3 regions of the Microlunatus soli genome follow, and region 3 is predicted to be linked to each of the others. Evidence: riboswitches for the same ligand, from Rfam matches in the RefSeq annotation. Region 3 holds a riboswitch; each other region holds the start of a gene.
The links. A riboswitch is a leader RNA that binds a small molecule or an ion and turns the genes downstream of it on or off. The one in region 3 is predicted to bind cobalamin.
Positions count from the first base shown of each region.

Region 1: it holds a riboswitch for cobalamin, as region 3 does, so the genes downstream of both, BLU38_RS18405 (ABC transporter substrate-binding protein) here and cobN (cobaltochelatase subunit CobN) in region 3, are expected to answer to the same signal.
Region 2: it holds a riboswitch for cobalamin, as region 3 does, so the genes downstream of both, BLU38_RS24420 (ABC transporter substrate-binding protein) here and cobN (cobaltochelatase subunit CobN) in region 3, are expected to answer to the same signal.

Region 1 covers NZ_LT629772.1:4,026,977-4,032,417, reverse strand. Annotated here, with positions in the region: gene BLU38_RS18420 (ABC transporter permease) at 1-104, opposite strand, end outside; gene BLU38_RS18415 (ABC transporter ATP-binding protein) at 101-1,054, opposite strand; gene BLU38_RS18410 (Lrp/AsnC family transcriptional regulator) at 1,203-1,628, shown strand; cobalamin riboswitch at 1,704-1,881, shown strand; gene BLU38_RS18405 (ABC transporter substrate-binding protein) at 2,023-3,246, shown strand; gene BLU38_RS18400 (FecCD family ABC transporter permease) at 3,255-4,388, shown strand; gene BLU38_RS18395 (ABC transporter ATP-binding protein) at 4,388-5,233, shown strand; gene BLU38_RS18390 (MFS transporter) at 5,339-5,441, shown strand, end outside.
Region 2 covers NZ_LT629772.1:5,328,366-5,333,806, forward strand. Annotated here, with positions in the region: gene BLU38_RS24405 (siderophore-interacting protein) at 1-1,298, opposite strand, end outside; gene BLU38_RS24410 (ABC transporter substrate-binding protein) at 1,303-2,163, opposite strand; gene BLU38_RS24415 (DUF2470 domain-containing protein) at 2,472-3,209, opposite strand; cobalamin riboswitch at 3,246-3,399, shown strand; gene BLU38_RS24420 (ABC transporter substrate-binding protein) at 3,508-5,082, shown strand; gene BLU38_RS24425 (ABC transporter permease) at 5,093-5,441, shown strand, end outside.
Region 3 covers NZ_LT629772.1:5,659,683-5,665,123, reverse strand. Annotated here, with positions in the region: gene BLU38_RS25970 (precorrin-2 C(20)-methyltransferase) at 1-1,325, opposite strand, end outside; gene BLU38_RS25965 (precorrin-8X methylmutase) at 1,322-1,969, opposite strand; gene BLU38_RS25960 (hypothetical protein) at 1,969-3,213, opposite strand; cobalamin riboswitch at 3,278-3,412, shown strand; gene cobN (cobaltochelatase subunit CobN) at 3,455-5,441, shown strand, end outside.

The sequences.
Region 1 (5,441 bases), 1.6 Mb from region 3:
TTCTTGACCGTCAGTCGCAGCGTGTGCAGCAGGTAGTGCAGCGGTGCCGGGAGCCGGATCGGCCGGTGCACCGCACCGGCCTGCGACGGCGTGGCGGTGCTCATCGCCGGGTGGTCAACTCGAGGAAGGCTTCTTCCAGGCCGACCGCGTTCACTTCGATGTCGTACGCCGCCGGGAAGTCGCCGACCAGTCCGCGCAGGGTGGCATCGGAATCCCTGCTCCGGATCAGGATCCGCCCGGCCCGCTGCTCCACGTCACTGACCGCGGGCAGCCTGCTCAACAGCTCGGCGTCGACACCGTCGGCGGCCATCGAGATCGTCCGGCCGAGGACACCGGATTTGATCTGAGCGCCGGTCCCGTCGGCCACCACGGTGCCGGAGTTGATCACCACGATCCGGTCCGCGATCTGGTCGGCCTCCTCCAGGTAGTGGGTGGCGAACAGCACCGTCCTACCGCCCTCGGCGAAGCGGCGCATCGAGTTCCAGAACTCGTGCCGGACCTCGACGTCCATCCCGACGGTCGGCTCGTCCAAGATCAACAACTGTGGGTCGGCCATGATCGCCAAACCGAAGCGGAGTCGCTGCGCCTGGCCGCCGGACAGCTTGTCGGTCCGGGTCCGCAGGAAGTCCCCGAGGCCTGCGGTCTCGATCACCGTGCCGACCGGGAGCGGGTGGCTGTGCAGACCGTGCATCAGGCGCAACAACTCACCGACGGTCGCCTCGTGCAGCAAGGCACCGGCCTGCAGCATCGCACCGACCAGACCGGCCTCGACCGCCTGTCGCGGTGTCCGACCGAACACCGCGACCCGGCCGCTGTCGGGCTGCACCAGCCCGGTGATCAGTTCGTTCATGGTGGACTTGCCGGCGCCGTTCGGGCCGAGCACGGCGACCAGTTCGCCGACATCGATCCTCAGGTCGATGCCGTCGACCGCACGGACCGCGCCGTAGCTCTTGGTCAGTCCGGTCAGGTGGATCGCCGGGGTTGCCGTCGGGGTCGTTGCCGGTGATGGGTGACCGGGCGCAACGGCCGGGTCGAGTTCTTGGTCCAGTGCCATGCCGATCAGTCTTCTCCGAGGCCGGCCGGGCCACGTCGCCGGAATGTCAGCAGTCCCGACTGACAACTGTCACGAACCCGGTCGTCGCGGCGGGACTCGATGCGGCTCGCACGGGTTATGCTCTGCAAGGACGGAGAGGGACGAATCGTTGCGGATCGACAACACGGATCGCAAGCTTCTTGCGTTGCTGATGGAAGACGGCCGGCAAAGTTATGCCTCGTTGGGGCAACAGGTCGGGTTGTCGACGGCGGCCACCAAGCGCCGTGTCGATCGGCTTCGGCAGGACCGCATCATCCGCGGCTTCGGTGCCGACGTCGATCCGACCGCACTCGGCTGGAACATCGAGGCGTTCGTCGAGATCTACTGCAACGGACAGATCCCGCCGGAGCAGATGAAGGAGTTCGCCGCCGCGATCCCCGAGGTGTACGACGGCTACACCGTCACCGGCGAGGCCGACGGGTTGCTGGTCGTCCGGTGCACCGATGCCGGCCACCTGGAACGCGTGCTCGGCGAGATCCGCACCCACCACGACGTCGTCCGCACCCGCAGTGCGATCGTGCTCTCCCATCTCTGAGTCCGATCCACCGGTGGTGGATCCGGGCTGAGCCCGGATCCGGGCTGAGCGATAGACTCGCTGCTGCCGACGGGAAGGGAATCCGGTGCGAGACCGGGACTGCCCCGCAGCGGTGAGTGGGAACGACGACTGCAAGAGCGCACTGGGAACGGCGCCGGACCTCGATCCGGCGGTGAACGGTTCCTGGGAAGCGGTAGTCGGTAGGCCGAACGGGCCCGGTGATCCGGCCCGCTGCCCACGAGTCCGAAAACCTGCCGTCGGGGCGCGGATCGCCGATCCGTGCGTCGTGGGGTCTCGAGGGAAGATCGCCGACACTCTGCCGACCACGATCCGTCGGACGGGTGTCGCGGTCGGACTCCCGGCGTCAGCTGTGTGCACGAGGAGTTCGCCGTACATGATCAACAAGCTGCTGCATCGCACGCCCGGCAAGGCAGCGATGGCGCTGGTCGCGATCGTCACCACCCTGGCTGCCACCGCCTGCGGAGTGGTCGGATCGTCGCCTGCTCCCGGGGTGGCGCCGTCCAGCGGGTCGCCCGGCTGCATCAGCGATTTCGACCCGAAGACCGACTACTTCGGAGTCAAGCAGAAGCTCGAGTACGCAACGAACTTCGACATCAGCTACCACAAGTCGTACCAGGTCATCACCGTCCAGCGGCCCGAGGTCGGCGGCAAGCCGGAGAGCTACGTGTTGGTCAAGTGCGGTGCGCCGAAACCCGACCTGACCGGCGAGCTGGCCGAGGCACCACAGCTGAGCACCCCGGTGCACAGTCTGTTCTCAGCCTCGACCACCCACATCCCCAGCCTGGAGGCGCTCGGGCAGTTGGACGTGCTGACCGGCGTCGCCTCCAAGTCCTTGATCAACTCGGCCGCGGCCAGGAGCAGGGTCGCCGGCGACCAGGTCACCGAGTTCGCTCCGGCCGGCACCGCCGATGCGGAGAAGATCGTGGCCAGTCAGCCCGATGCGTTGATCACCGCGGGGATGGACGACCCGGCGTATGCGACGGTCCGCAAGGCCGGGATCCCGGTGCTGGCCGACGCGGAATACCTGGAGCGCACCCCGCTCGGTCAGGCCGAGTGGATCAAGTTCTTCGCAGCACTGACCGGGACCGAACAGCGGGCGGCCGAGACCTTCGACACCATCGCCGGCGACTACCGGACCGCGGTCAACAAGGCGGCGAAGGCCGACCCGACCGAGGTGCTGTTGAGCCAGCCGTACCAGGGCGTCTGGACGATGCCGACCGGCGGGACGGTGATGGGCAAGATGATCACCGATGCCGGCGGCAGCTGGGCCTGGCAGTCCGACACCTCGCCGTCCTCGGCCAGTCCCGACCTGGAGCAGGTGTTCACCAAGTCCGGCAAGGCCAAGATCTGGATCACCTCGACGAACTGGAAGACCCGTAAGGAAGCATTGGCCGACGAACCTCGATTCGCCCAGCTGGCCGCGTACAAGTCGGGAGCGATCTGGGCGCCCAGCAAGCAGGTCAATGCCGCCGGCGGCAACAACATCTTCGAGCTCGGCGTGCTCCGTCCCGATCTGGTGGTCGGTGACCTGATCGCGATCACCCATCCCGACCTGGAGCCGGGGCACCGCTTCACCTTCTACCGGAAGCTGAAGTAGCCGCCGTCGTGAGCAGGGTCGAACGGGCGACCGGGCCGACAGCCGGTGACCGGGGCGGCGTGGCCGAGCCGCAGGACTCGGCTGGCCGGCGACCGCGCTGGATCGGCTGGGGCCGTCCGTTGTTGACGCTGGTTCTGCTGCTGGTCGCCGCCGCGGTGGCGATCGGGCTGGGCGCGACCATCGGGTCGGTCCGGATCGGCTGGCACGATCTGCTCGGCTTCACCTTCACCGGCCGGACCGACGATCCCTCCACCGCCGTGCTGCTCGGCCAGATCAGGCTGCCGCGAGTGATCACCGCGGCGACCGTCGGCGCCGGGCTGGGCATCGCCGGGTTGCTGATGCAGACCCTGTTCGCCAACCCACTGGCCGACCCGTACATCCTCGGGGTCTCCTCCGGGGCATCGCTCGGCGTCGCCCTGGTCACCCTCGGCAGCGGGACCCTGACCGGCGGTTTCGTCAGTCTGGTCGGAGGTTCCCGGCTCGCCGTCGCCGCCGCCGCGGCAGTCGGTTCAGCGGCCGTGCTGCTGTTGATCTTGCTGCTGGGCCGCTGGGTCCGATCGGTGATCACGTTGTTGATCACCGGCGTGATGCTGTCCTCGGCGGTCGGTGCGATCACCTCGTTACTGTTGGCCTTCGCCGACCCGACCCGACTGCAGCGCTACGTGGTCTGGGGACTCGGATCGTACGGCGGGGTGACCCGCGGCGACCTGCTGATCCTGGTGCCGGTGATCACCGGCGCGATCGTGCTGTCGGCGGTGCTGGCCCGATCGTTGAACGCGTTGCTGCTCGGCGAGTTGTACGCCCGATCACTGGGCGTGCCGGTGGTCGGGGTCCGGATCGTCGCCATGGTGGCCACGGCCGTCATCGCCGGCGCGGTCACAGCGTACTGCGGCCCGATCGCGTTCCTCGGGATCGCCGTGCCACATCTGGCCCGGCTGGCGATCGGCAGCTCGGACCACCGGCTGCTGATGCCGGCCTCGATCCTGGTCGGGATCGTCACCTCGAGCCTGTGTTCGATCGTTGCCCAGCTGCCCGGCGAGGACGCGGTGTTGCCGATCAACGTGACCTCGGCACTGGTCGGCGCTCCCGTGGTGATCATCGTCCTGCTCCGCTCCCGGCGGCTGTCGGCAGGAGCGGTCTGATGATCGACTCCACGTCCGCGGCCGGCGTTTCCCGGCTGAGGCTCACCGGCCTGCGGGCCGGCTATCGGCATCCGCATCGGGCCGGCCTGCGGTGGCGTCGCAGCCCGGACCGGATCGTGGTCGACGACGTCGATGCGACGGCGCGGGCCGGGCAGGTGACGGCACTGCTGGGACCCAACGGTGCGGGCAAGTCGACCCTGTTGCGCTCGGTCGCCGGACTGCAGCCGCTGTTGTCCGGCAGCGTCGGCTGGCGGGACCCTGCGGGCGTCGAGCATGACCTGCTCCGGATGCCGGCCCGGGAGCGGGCCCGTCGGACCGCGGTGGTGCTGACCGAACGGGTGGACGCCGGGCTGCTGACGGGGCGTGAGGTTGTCGAGCTCGGTCGACATCCCTATCTCGGTCTGGTCAGTCGGCTGGGCGCCGATGATCATCGGCTGATCGACGGGGTGCTGGCCGATCTCCACGCCACCGAGCCCGCCGGTCAGCGCTTCGCCGAGCTGTCCGACGGACAACGCCAGCGGCTGTTGCTGGCGCGGGCTCTGGTCACCGAACCGGATGTGCTGATCCTGGACGAGCCGAGCGCCTTCCTCGACGTCGGCGCCCGCGTCGATCTGATGTCGCTACTGCACCGGATCGCGCGAACCCGGATGATCACCGTGTTGATCTCCACCCACGAGGTCGAGCTGGCGCTGCGGATGGCCGACCGGCTCTGGCTGATCCATGATCATCGACTGACCTCGGGCACCGCGCAGGAGCTGATCGATCAGGGGCTGATCGCCGATGTCTTCGGCACCGAGCATGCCGTCTTCGACGCCAGCACCCGCACCTTCGGCGTCCGCGACTGACCGATTCGCCGGGCAGGACCGCCTCGGCTTGCTGGTAATCTCTGGCTCACCAACCGAATAGTTCAGGGAGATATCGCGTCCCGACGGCTGCGTGGCGAGGACGCGATGGGCGGGCTACACACCCTCGGAGGTGAGGACGTGTTCCGCCCTTATGTACGTGTACTCCGTCTGCCCGGCGCCCTGATCGGCTACGGCGCGACATTCCTCG
Region 2 (5,441 bases), 330 kb from region 3:
AGTTCACCATCGGTGATCTTGAGTTGGTCGACCACCTGATCGGCCCACGCGTCCGACCAATCGGAGAGAGCGGCGTCGAAGCTCGCACCGAGTCGTTGATCATCACCGAGGGTCTGCCAGAACGAGGCACCGGTCGCCCGCTCGAAGCCTGAGCCTTCGGTACCCAGTGCATGCAGCAACCCCGGCCAACCGTCGTCCAGCCGGGCATAGCCGCTGGCGCGGTCCAGTCGCAGATGAACGAACTCCTCGGTGAGGATCGCGCCCAGTGGTGTGAGGCCGACCGCACCGATTGCCGAAAGGGTGAAGTAACCCTCGTGTGCCAGCAGCCGGATGATCTTGGTCAGCCCGCGAGGGCGGACACCGACCCGGTCGGCGAGCTGATCGATGTCGATGGTCCGATCGGCGACCAGCTCGGCGATGCCGAGGGTGACGGCCGCCCGCACCGCGTAGGGGAATGCCAGGTCGACCCGTTCCCGCAACCGCATCTGGGCCCTGGCCGACTCGTGCTGTCCCTGGCCGGCCCGCCAGTAGCCGGCGACGTCCAGGTGATCGCGGTCGATCCCGCGATCGTCACGGAACCAGCGACGGATCGGTCGCAGCATCGACGCTTCTCCGGCCGCCCACGCATAGACCCGACCCGGTAGCCAGCGAGCAGCCCGGACCGCATCCAGCACGGCATCCGGGGACGGCGTCCGGTCCCGGTGGATCCAGCTGATCTCCAGTTCGGTGCGATGCTCCAGGATCTGCTCATCGGCGGACGAGGGGACCGACACCACGGCCGTCACCGGCGTGCCGGCCGGTAGCTCCTCGATCCGCCGCGCGATCGCCGGGAGGGCTGTCTCATCGCCCACCAGGAAGAACCAGTCGATGTCATCGGGAAGCACCGTGGTGCCCCGCGGCCCGGCGACCAGGATCCGATCTCCTGGCCTCGCCGTGTCCGCCCACTCGGCGGCCGGTCCGCCCTGGTGCCGGACGAAGTCCAGCTCCAGTCGTCCGGTCGCCGGGTCGTAGCGACGTGGTGTGTAGTCCCGGGAACGGTCCAGCGCCTCGGCCGACCAGTCCAGGTGCCCGTCCTGTTGTACCGGCGTCGGTACCGGCGCACCGGGGATGATCAATTTGACGTGGTCATCGGCATTGTCGGTGTGGAAGGGGGTGATCGCGAATCCGTTGTTCTCGAAGGCTCCGAGCTGATCACCGCCGAGTACGACCCGCTGCATCGCCGGAGTCAGCCGAAACGACTCGAGGACCTCGAGTTCGCGGATGAAGATCGGGAACGACTTCTGGGTGCGACCTGGCATGGAGTCACTTCACCTTCGACGCGAGCGGACCGAGCTGGGGGACGAGATTGTTGATCGACCACTGCAGGTTGGCCGGCGTCGGCCGCGCCAGGGACCAGGCCAGCGGCGAGGTGTCGCCCTCGGGCAGCAGACCGAGGTAACGCTTGTCGCGGACGGCGGGAATGCTGGCGAACAGCCTGTTCGTCTCCATCTTCCTCCGGTCGGCCGCGCCGCCGTTGAAGTTCACCACCAGCAGATCGCTGTCCAGCAGGGAGAGTTGTTCGGTGCCGACCTGTGGCCGTTCGCCGGTGAACTTGTCGGCGTGATCGGCCGGGTCGAAGTCGAGCTCGCCGAACAGCGTCTCGCCCGGCGATCCCTTGCCGTTGTAGAACGTGATGCCGTATTCGGCGCCATAGTTGATCGCGAAGCTGATCGATGTGCCGGCGAATTCGGGATGGTCGGCCTTGGCCTGGGTGATCAGGTCACGGGTCGAGGCGATCTGTTCCTCGGCCTCGGCGGTGCGATTGAGTGCCGTCCCGATCAACCGGATCGATTGTTGCCAGTCGAACTGGGTGCTCGCCGGCTGCTTCTCGAAGGCGACCACCGGGGCGATCTGGGACAGCTTCTCGTAATGCTCCTTCAGGGCGGTGTCGGAGGTGGCGATGATCACGTCCGGGCGACTCGCGGCGACCTGCTCCAAGGGGAGTTCGCTGTCGGACCTGCCCTGATACTGCTTCTCGATCTTCGACCGGTCATCGGCGTCGATCCACGGCCACTGCAGCTGGAAGTCCGGGGCCAGGACCGGGATCACATCGAGCGACAGCACATTCTCGGTGTCGCCGACCTGACCGGCGATCGCCACCCGGCGCGGTTCCGATTGCAGCACCGTGCTCCCGTAGGCGTCTTGAGGTGAGCGGATACCGGGTCTGCCGGTCACCCGATCGATCTCCGGAGCCAGCCGATCCCGATCCCGACGCCGAGCGCGAGGCTCCGGTTGTCGAGGAATTGCAGCCGGTCATCAGCCCGATCGCGACGACCATGATCGCCACCGTCGCCGCGCGCCATCGTCGTACCACTACCAAACCCCCATGATTCGTCGTCTGCCGTCGGGCATCTCGCCCCGCTCTGTGAGAATTCCCTGCTGAGCAAGGGATGTTGCGGTGATCGACGCGACACGGTCGCCGACCTCCTCCGTCACAGACAGGTCGTCCAGCCGGTACCGCTGTCGTCCAGTGCCAGCCGCAGCGCTCGCTGCAATTCGCGTTCGTCGGCCGGCGGGTGCGGGAACGGGATGAACACCATCTGCCCGCCGAAGCCGCCGACCGTCTCCAGCTCGAAGCCGCCGCAATCGATGGCGCCGATCGAGGCGCCGGCCACCGCATCGTGCGGTACGCCGAGCAAACCGGCGCTGACCGCCCGCAGCTCATCGGCGTGATCGGCGTTCAGGTGCGCAGCGATCACGGCGCCGGCGGCGATGATCGGATCCGGACCGGCCATCGCATACTCGTCGACGGTGATCGGGTGATACTCCGTCTCACCCGGAAGCCGGATCGCCGCGGTCACCACATGGAACCCGATGAGTCGGGTGATCCGCCGACTGACGCAGTGGGAACAGTCCTGGTGATCCCGCCTGATCGCTTCGATCTTGGGTACCGCCTCGGTGTCGGCCAACGGCCAGAACTGACCGACCAGCCGGACGAGTCCGAGCCGGGGGTGCAGACCCATCTCGATCCGCCCGCAACCGGCGAACAGCAGCTCATCGGCCACCTCGTCGTCGGTCAACAGGATCGGGGAGCCGCATTCCTGGTAGTAGAGCGCTGTTCCGGCCTCGTCTCCGGCAGCCCAGGCCAGTGTCGAGCTTGCGGACAGGGCCGAGCGCGCGCGTTCGGCGAACGACAGCTGAATCAGACGGCTACCCACGGAACTGACCACGAAGGTAGGTTAGCCTTACCTCACGGATTATGGAACCCCGGACACGCGGAGTGCGGTGTGCCCGAGGGAAGACGCTTCGCTACGCTGTGCGAACACGTCAGGGAAGGCCGGTGAGAGTCCGGAGCTGCCCCGCAACTGTGAGACCCGGATCGGGTCGAAGCCAGATACCTGCCGTGTGAAGTACCCAACGGTCACGACTACGCGGGTGGTCCGGTCCGAACTCAGCGCATCCTCCGGGATGCGCTGCCGTCCGGTTCCTCCCCGTCGCGTGCCCCGTCGCGAGGGGAGACACAGAAACGTGGACGCAGACACCGCGGATCACGGACGGTCGATCGGCCGCCGAGGTCTGTTGGCCGGGACGGCTGCTGTGGCAGGGGGAGTGCTGCTGCCCGGCTGCTCGAACGGAACCCCCACCAGGGCCACCCGGGGTGCAGGGAATTCCACCATTGCCGAGTTCACCGCCCTGTACGAGGGTGCGGGTGCCAGTGAGGTGATCGATCCCGGCGTCGGGACCATGTTCATCGACGAAGCCCGGGCCAAACACCTGTACGACGGGCTGTTCGAGGTCGACTCGACGATGACACCGGTACCGCGGCTTGCCGAGTCGGCCGAGCCGAATGCCGACGGCTCTCGGTGGCGGCTCAAGCTCCGCGACGCGCGTTGGCACGACGGCAGTCCCTTCACTTCCGCCGATGTGCTGTACACCCTGCGCCGGATCCTCGGACGCCAACACCAGGCCAAGTCGTTCGTGGCGGCGAGCACCCTGGCGGCGATCGATCCGGGAGCGTGCCGGGCCATCGGCGAGCGGACGGTCGAACTGGTGCTCACCTCGCCCTCCTTCGATCTCCCCGCGATGTTGACCTCGTACGGGACCAGGATCGTCCGTGATCGGACCAGCCGTTTCGATCATCCGATCGGGACCGGGCCGTTCCGGTTCGTCTCGTTCGCCGCCGGCAGAGAGCTGACGGCCGAGGCCAACGACGACTACTGGGACGGCAAGCCGCGGATCCGGACCCTACGCATCCTGAGCACCGATCAGTCCTCGCGTCCCGCCGCTGTCCAGAGTGGCCAGGCGGACTTCGCCGATGCATTGTCGCCGTCGGCGGCTCAGGAGCTGCGCCGCCGCGATGATCTTGAGGTAGCCGCGACTGCCAACAGCGGCATCGTCTACTTCGCGATGAAGACCGACCGAGCGCCCTTCGACCATCCCGACGTCCGCCGCGCGATGATGCACCTGGTGGACCGCGAGGAGTTGATCAAGGTCGCTCTGCAGGGACAGGGTGAGCTGTCGAACGACGTCTTCGGCCGCGGCTACCGCTACTACGCCGACGACCTGCCGATGCACCAACACGACCCGGACCGAGCCCGCGGGTTGCTGCGTCGCGCCGGGATGCGGGGGCTTCGGTTCGATCTGTTCGTCGCGCCGGTGGCCGGTGGGTTCGTCGAGGCTGCTCGACTGTTCGCTGCTCAGGCTGCCAAGGTCGGGGTGACCGTCGAGGTGAAGGTCGGCTCGAAGGACACCTACTACACCGAGGTGCTGACCAAGGGGGCGATGGTGATGGGACAGTCCGGCCCGTTGGCGATCCCGTACCACTTCGGGTCCCGACTGCTCAGCGATGCACCGAAGAACGTCACCCGGTGGAAGGACCCGGAGTTCGATCGGATCTATCAGCACGCGCAGCAGACCTCGTCCGACACCGAACGGGCCCGGTCCTACCACCGGTTGCACGAGATCCTCCACGACCGTGGCGGCTACATCTTCTGGGCCACCACACCCTGGTTGACCGCGGCCCGGAAGGGGTATCGCAACATCCCCGCCGCCGTTCCCAATGCGCTCGACTGGGCTCGTTTCGACAAGGTGGCGCCACGATGATCATTGCCCCGTGACGATCCCGTCGAACAGGTCGGTGCACCGTTGGGTACTGCGGCGGGCCGTGATCGCGGTGCTGCAGGTGCTGGTGCTGCTGATGCTGATCTTCGGACTGTCGGTGTTGTTGCCCGGCGATGCCGCGGACGTCCAGAGCAGTGATCTGACGACATCGGTCCAACGGGAGACGACGCGCCGGCTGCTCGGGCTGGACGTCTCGCCGGTGTTGCGCTTCGCCAGCTGGCTCGGTCGTCTCCTGCATGGCGACCTCGGAATCTCTTATGCGCAAGGAATTCCGGTCAGTCAGGTGATCGGCCTCCCGTTGGCAGAGTCTGCGCTGCTGGCGTTCCTGGCGACGGTGCTGC
Region 3 (5,441 bases):
TGACGCAGGATGTCGATCGCCGCATCCAGCTGGCTGCTGCGACTGCGCGACCTGGGGTTGTAGATCGCCAACGCCAGGTCGGCCGTGCCGACGGCGTGCAGCCGCTTCTCGATCACCGCCCACGGCTTCAGCCGATCGGACAGCGACATCATCGCGTAGTCGGCCCCCAGCGGCGCTCCGACCCGGGCCGCGACCGCCTGGGCGGCCGTCACTCCGGGCCGGACCAGGATCGCGACGTCGTCGTAGCGGTCGTCCTCGGCCGCCTCGAAGACCGCAGCGGCCATCCCGAAGACGCCGGCGTCACCACCGGAGACGATGGCCACATCCTCACCCTGTAAGGCCAGATCGAGCGCGAACCTCCCGCGATCGACCTCCACGGTGTTGCCCGACGGGTGCCGGGCCAGGCCGGCACGCTGCGGCACCCGATCGACGTACGGCGCGTAGCCCACCACATGATCGACCTCGGCCAACACGTCCTCGGCCTCGGGGGTCAGCCACTGCTCCGGCCCCGGCCCCAGGCCGACCACGAACACCCGACCGGTTCGTCCGTTCCGGACCGGAGCGGGTGCGGCAGCATGATCTCGGAACCGGTCGGCGCTGTCCTGTCGCCGATCCTGGCCGGGGACGATGATCATGGAGAAGTACGGCACCTGTTCCGGATCCACCTCGGCGACCGGCAGCCGTCGCTCGGCCGCCGAACCGGCCCGTTCGACGTACCAGGCCGCGTCCAGCCGCCCGGCCTGCCGCAGCGCTTCCCGGACGGCGGCGAAGGTGCGCCCGAGTTTCATGATCGCCGCAGCCTGGGTGTCGGCCAGTCGGCGGGCCAGCTCGGGCACCGGCAGCGTCCCCGGCAGCACGCTCAACACGTCCTCGTGCCGGGCGACCGGGGTCTCCAGTGCCGCGGTCGCGGCACTGACCGACGTCACCCCCGGGACGACCTCTGCGGGATAGCGGCCGGCCAGTCGATCATGCAGGTAGCCGTAGGAGCTGTAGAACAGCGGGTCTCCCTCGGCGAGCACGACCACGCTGCGGCCGGCGTCCAGATGCGCGGCCAGCCGAGACGCCGAGGCGTCGTAGAAGTCGTCGATCACGCCGTAGTAGCCGAGCGGATGATCGACCTCACCGGTGGTCACCGGGTAGGCCAGCAGTTCCTCGGTCACGTCGGCGCGGATCAGATCCGCTGCGATCGAACGAGCGATGGACCTGCCCCGGGTGCCGGAATGATAGGCGATCACGTCGGCGCCCGCGATCAGCCGGGCCGCGCGCAGCGTGATCAACTCCGGGTCGCCGGGGCCGACCCCGACGCCGTACAGCTTGCCGGTCACAGCTCCGCCTCCCGGGCCAACGCATTGATCGCCGATGCCGCCATCGCCGATCCTCCCCGCCGGCCCTCGACGACCAGATAGGGAATGTCGAACGGATTCTCCGCGCACGCCTGCTTGGATTCGGCCGAGCCGACGAAACCGACCGGGACACCGATGATGGCGGCCGGCCGTGGTGCTCCGGCGGCGATCAGCTCCAGCAACGTGAACAACGCGGTCGGAGCATTCCCGATCGCCACCACCGCACCGTCCAGATCCTCGGTCCACAAGGAAACCGCGGCCGCCGATCGGGTGGTCCCCCACGCTCGAGCGATCTCGGCGACGCGCGGATCGTGCAGTCGGCAGATCACCCGGTTGTCGGCCGGCAGCCGGCGCCGGGTGATGCCGGCGTCGATCATGGTCGCATCGACCAGCAACGGCTTGCCGTCCTGCAACGCAGCCCGTGCAGCCGGGACCAGTCGCGGATGGATCCGCAGGTCTGCGGTGATGTCGACGTCACCGGCGGCGTGGATCATCCGCACCGCCACCGACTCCGCCCCGGCGGGCACGCCGTCGAGGTCGGCCTCGTCGCGGATGGTGTCGAAGGATCTGCGATAGATCTGCTGCCCGTCGTCCAGGTAGTCGTAGAGCTTGGGTGGTCGATCCATCACGCGCTTCCTGCTGTCGGTTGATCATGGTCGGACCTGGTCCGCCGGCTGGGTGGTTCGCCTTGTCCTGCATCGAGTGCGGCGACCGCGGCTGCGGTGTCGGGCGGCGCGATCAGGTCGACGACCTCTCCGGTCGGACGTCCGCACCGGCGATCACATCCGCTGAGATGGATCCGGCTGGCCCGGCTTTCCCGGGACACCGGGAACGCGCGGCGCGACTCCAGGAAGCTGACCAGCTCGGTGGCCGCGGCCCGGGTGTCGATCGCCGACCGCGCGCAACCGGGTGACCCGACGCAGGCGGTGACCGAGTTCCAGGACGAATCCGCCTCGACGATCAGGCCGGCGGCTGCGAGCTCCGGCAGCCGAGCCGCTGCATCCGGCAGCACAACTCCGCGCCAGGGGGTCAGGATGACGGAGCCGGATCCGTCGCCGGCAGCACCGACGATGGCGTTGATCTGCGGCGCCGACAACCGACCGAGTGGGACCGCGACCGATGCGGCGCCGTCGACCGAGCCGACGGCGACGGCGCCTTCCTCGACCGGCGGGACGTCGCCACCGGCAACGAGCTCGCCGATCGGGCGCAGGCCGCCGGCGAGTCGGCCCGGATCGATCTCCCGCAGATGCCAGCCGGCGGTCGGCGACGTCTCGCGCACTGCGACGAACCGGCGGGCGATCATGATCATCGCCGGCACCGCGTGCACCGTCGGGACCACTGCACCGACGGGCTCGTCGGACGTACCGATCATGATCATCGCGGTGTCCGTGCTCAGCCGGCGGAGGCCGAGGTCGAAGCGCAGCGAACCGACGTCTCCACTGCCGTCGTCCAGGGCGAACAGGAAGCGCCCCGGCAGCGCGGCCAGCTCCGGGGCGGCACACAGAGATCGGTCCAGCTCGGTGATCAGCCGGTCCAGGCTCGGCCGACCGCTCAGTCCGGCCAAGGGCGAGGCGACGATGTTGCGGACCCGGTCGTGCTCGGGCGAGGGCAGCAGCCCGAGCGAGGCGACGGCAGCGCCTAGATCGTCCAGCCGGTCTTCGCTGACCCCGCGCAGCTGCAGGTTGGCGCGGGACGTCAAGTGCAGCTCCGGCTGCCCGTACTCGGCGGCCAACCTCCCCAGACCGGCAAGCTGCACGGTCGTGAGCCGCCCACCGGGAACTCGGATCCGCACCAGCAGCCCGTCCTCAGCCCGATGCGGTGAGAGCAGTCCCGGGCAACGGTCTGCACGCAGATGTCCCGGATCGATCACCGGCACATCATAAGGACCATCGATCCCCCGGTGGTTGCGGCGCCGACCGTCGGACGCGGTCACAGCGGCGGAATCAATCGTCTAGGGTGAGGAGCACTCGCCAGTAACAGGAACCCGGTGTGATTCCGGGACGGTCCCGCCACTGTGATCACGCCCACCGGTGTGAGAGTCAGGAACTGCCTGGTGAGTTCTGTCCCATCATTCGATCCGGGCGAGGACCCGGAGAAGGACTGATCAGCGCATGCGTATCGCCCTGCTCTCCACCTCCGACACCGACCTGTTGTCGGCACGCGCCAGCGGCGCGGACTACCTGCTGGCCAACCCGAGCCGGACCCCGATCGAGGACTATCCGCGGCTGCTCGAGGGTGCCGACATCGTGATCGCGCGATTGCTCGGATCGCCGCAGGCCTACCGGGCCGAGATCGACCGGCTACGTTCGGCCGGTCGGCCGTTGGTCGTGCTCGGCGGTGAGCAGTCACCCGATGCGGCCCTGATGGAACAGTCGTCGGTCCCGATCGGGATCGCCACCGACGCCCACCAGTATCTGGCCGAGGGTGGGCCGGGCAATCTCTCCCAGCTGCATGCCTTCCTGTCCGACACCGTGCTGCTCAGCGGCGACGGATTCGATCCGCCGGTCCGGCATCCTGCCTGGGGACCGCTGCGCACTCCGCCCCATGACACTCCGCCCGAGGGCGACGACCGTCCGAAGATCGCCATCCTCTTCTATCGTGCCCAGTTCGTCGCCGGGAATACCGCCTACGTCGAGGCGCTGGCCGACGCGATCGATGCCGCAGGCGGCCTCGGCGTGCCGATCTTCACCACGTCGCTGCGGGATGCTCCGCCGGAGCTGATCACCCACCTCGGCGACTACCAGGCGCTGATCACGACCGTGCTCGCGGCCGGCGGCAACCGACCGGCAACCGCGTCGGCCGGAGAACAGGACGAGGGCTGGGATGTCGCCGCCCTGGCCGGGCTGGACGTCCCTATCCTGCAAGGTCTCTGCCTGACCACCGACCGGGCGACCTGGGCGACCTCCGACGACGGACTGACCCCGCTGGACGTGGCGACCCAGATCGCCGTACCGGAATTCGACGGCCGGATCATCACCGTCCCGTTCTCCTTCAAGGAGACCGATGCCGAGGGGCTGCCGCACTACGTCGCCGATCGCGAACGCTGCCGCCGGGTCGCCGAGATCGCGGTCGGACACGCCCGGTTGTCGTCGACGCCGCCGGCCGAACGCAAGATCGCGATCGTGTTGTCGGCCTACCCCACCAAGCATTCCCGGATCGGCAACGCCGTCGGGCTGGACACCCCGGTCTCGACCATCAGGCTGCTCCGGCTGATGCGCGAGGCCGGCTACGACTTGGGCGACAGCCACAGCATCCCCGGCCTGGATCCGCTGCCCGCCGTGGAAGACGAGGAGCCGGATACCACCGCAGGCAATGCGCTGATCCACGCGTTGATCGACGCCGGCGGCCAGGATCCGGAGTGGCTGACCGCCGAGCAACTGTCCGGGCAGCCGATCCGGATCCCGGCGGCGACCTACCGCCACTGGCTGGACGAGCTTCCGGTCGAACTGGTCGAACGGGTCACCGACACCTGGGGTGCGGCGCCCGGTGAGCTGTTCGTCGACCGATCCTCCTCCGAGGACGACGGCGAATTGGTGGCCGCGGCGATCCGTTCGGGCAATATCGTGATCCTGGTCCAGCCGCCCCGTGGCTTCGGCGAAAATCCGATCGCGATCTACCACGATCCCGATCTGCCGCCCAGCCACCACTACCTGGCTACCTATCGGTGGCTGGAGAAGGAGTTCGGCGCGCACGCGATCGTGCATGTCGGCAAGCACGGCAACCTGGAATGGCTTCCGGGCAAGACGGCCGGGATGTCGGCGGCCTGCGGGACGGACGCGGCACTGGGCTCGGTGCCGTTGATCTATCCCTTCCTGGTCAACGATCCCGGTGAAGGGACGCAGGCCAAACGACGTGCCCATGCCACGGTGATCGATCACCTCGTCCCACCGATGGCGCGGGCCGAGAGCTACGGCGACATCGCCCGGCTGGAACAGCTGTTGGACGAGTACGCAGGAGCAACGGCGATGGATCCGGCGAAGGCGCCTGCGTTGCGCGGCCAGATCTGGGAGTTGATCACCACCGCCCAGCTGCATCGTGATCTCGGTCTGGAGGAGCGTCCGGACGATGCGGAGTTCGACGAGTTCGTGCTGCACGTGG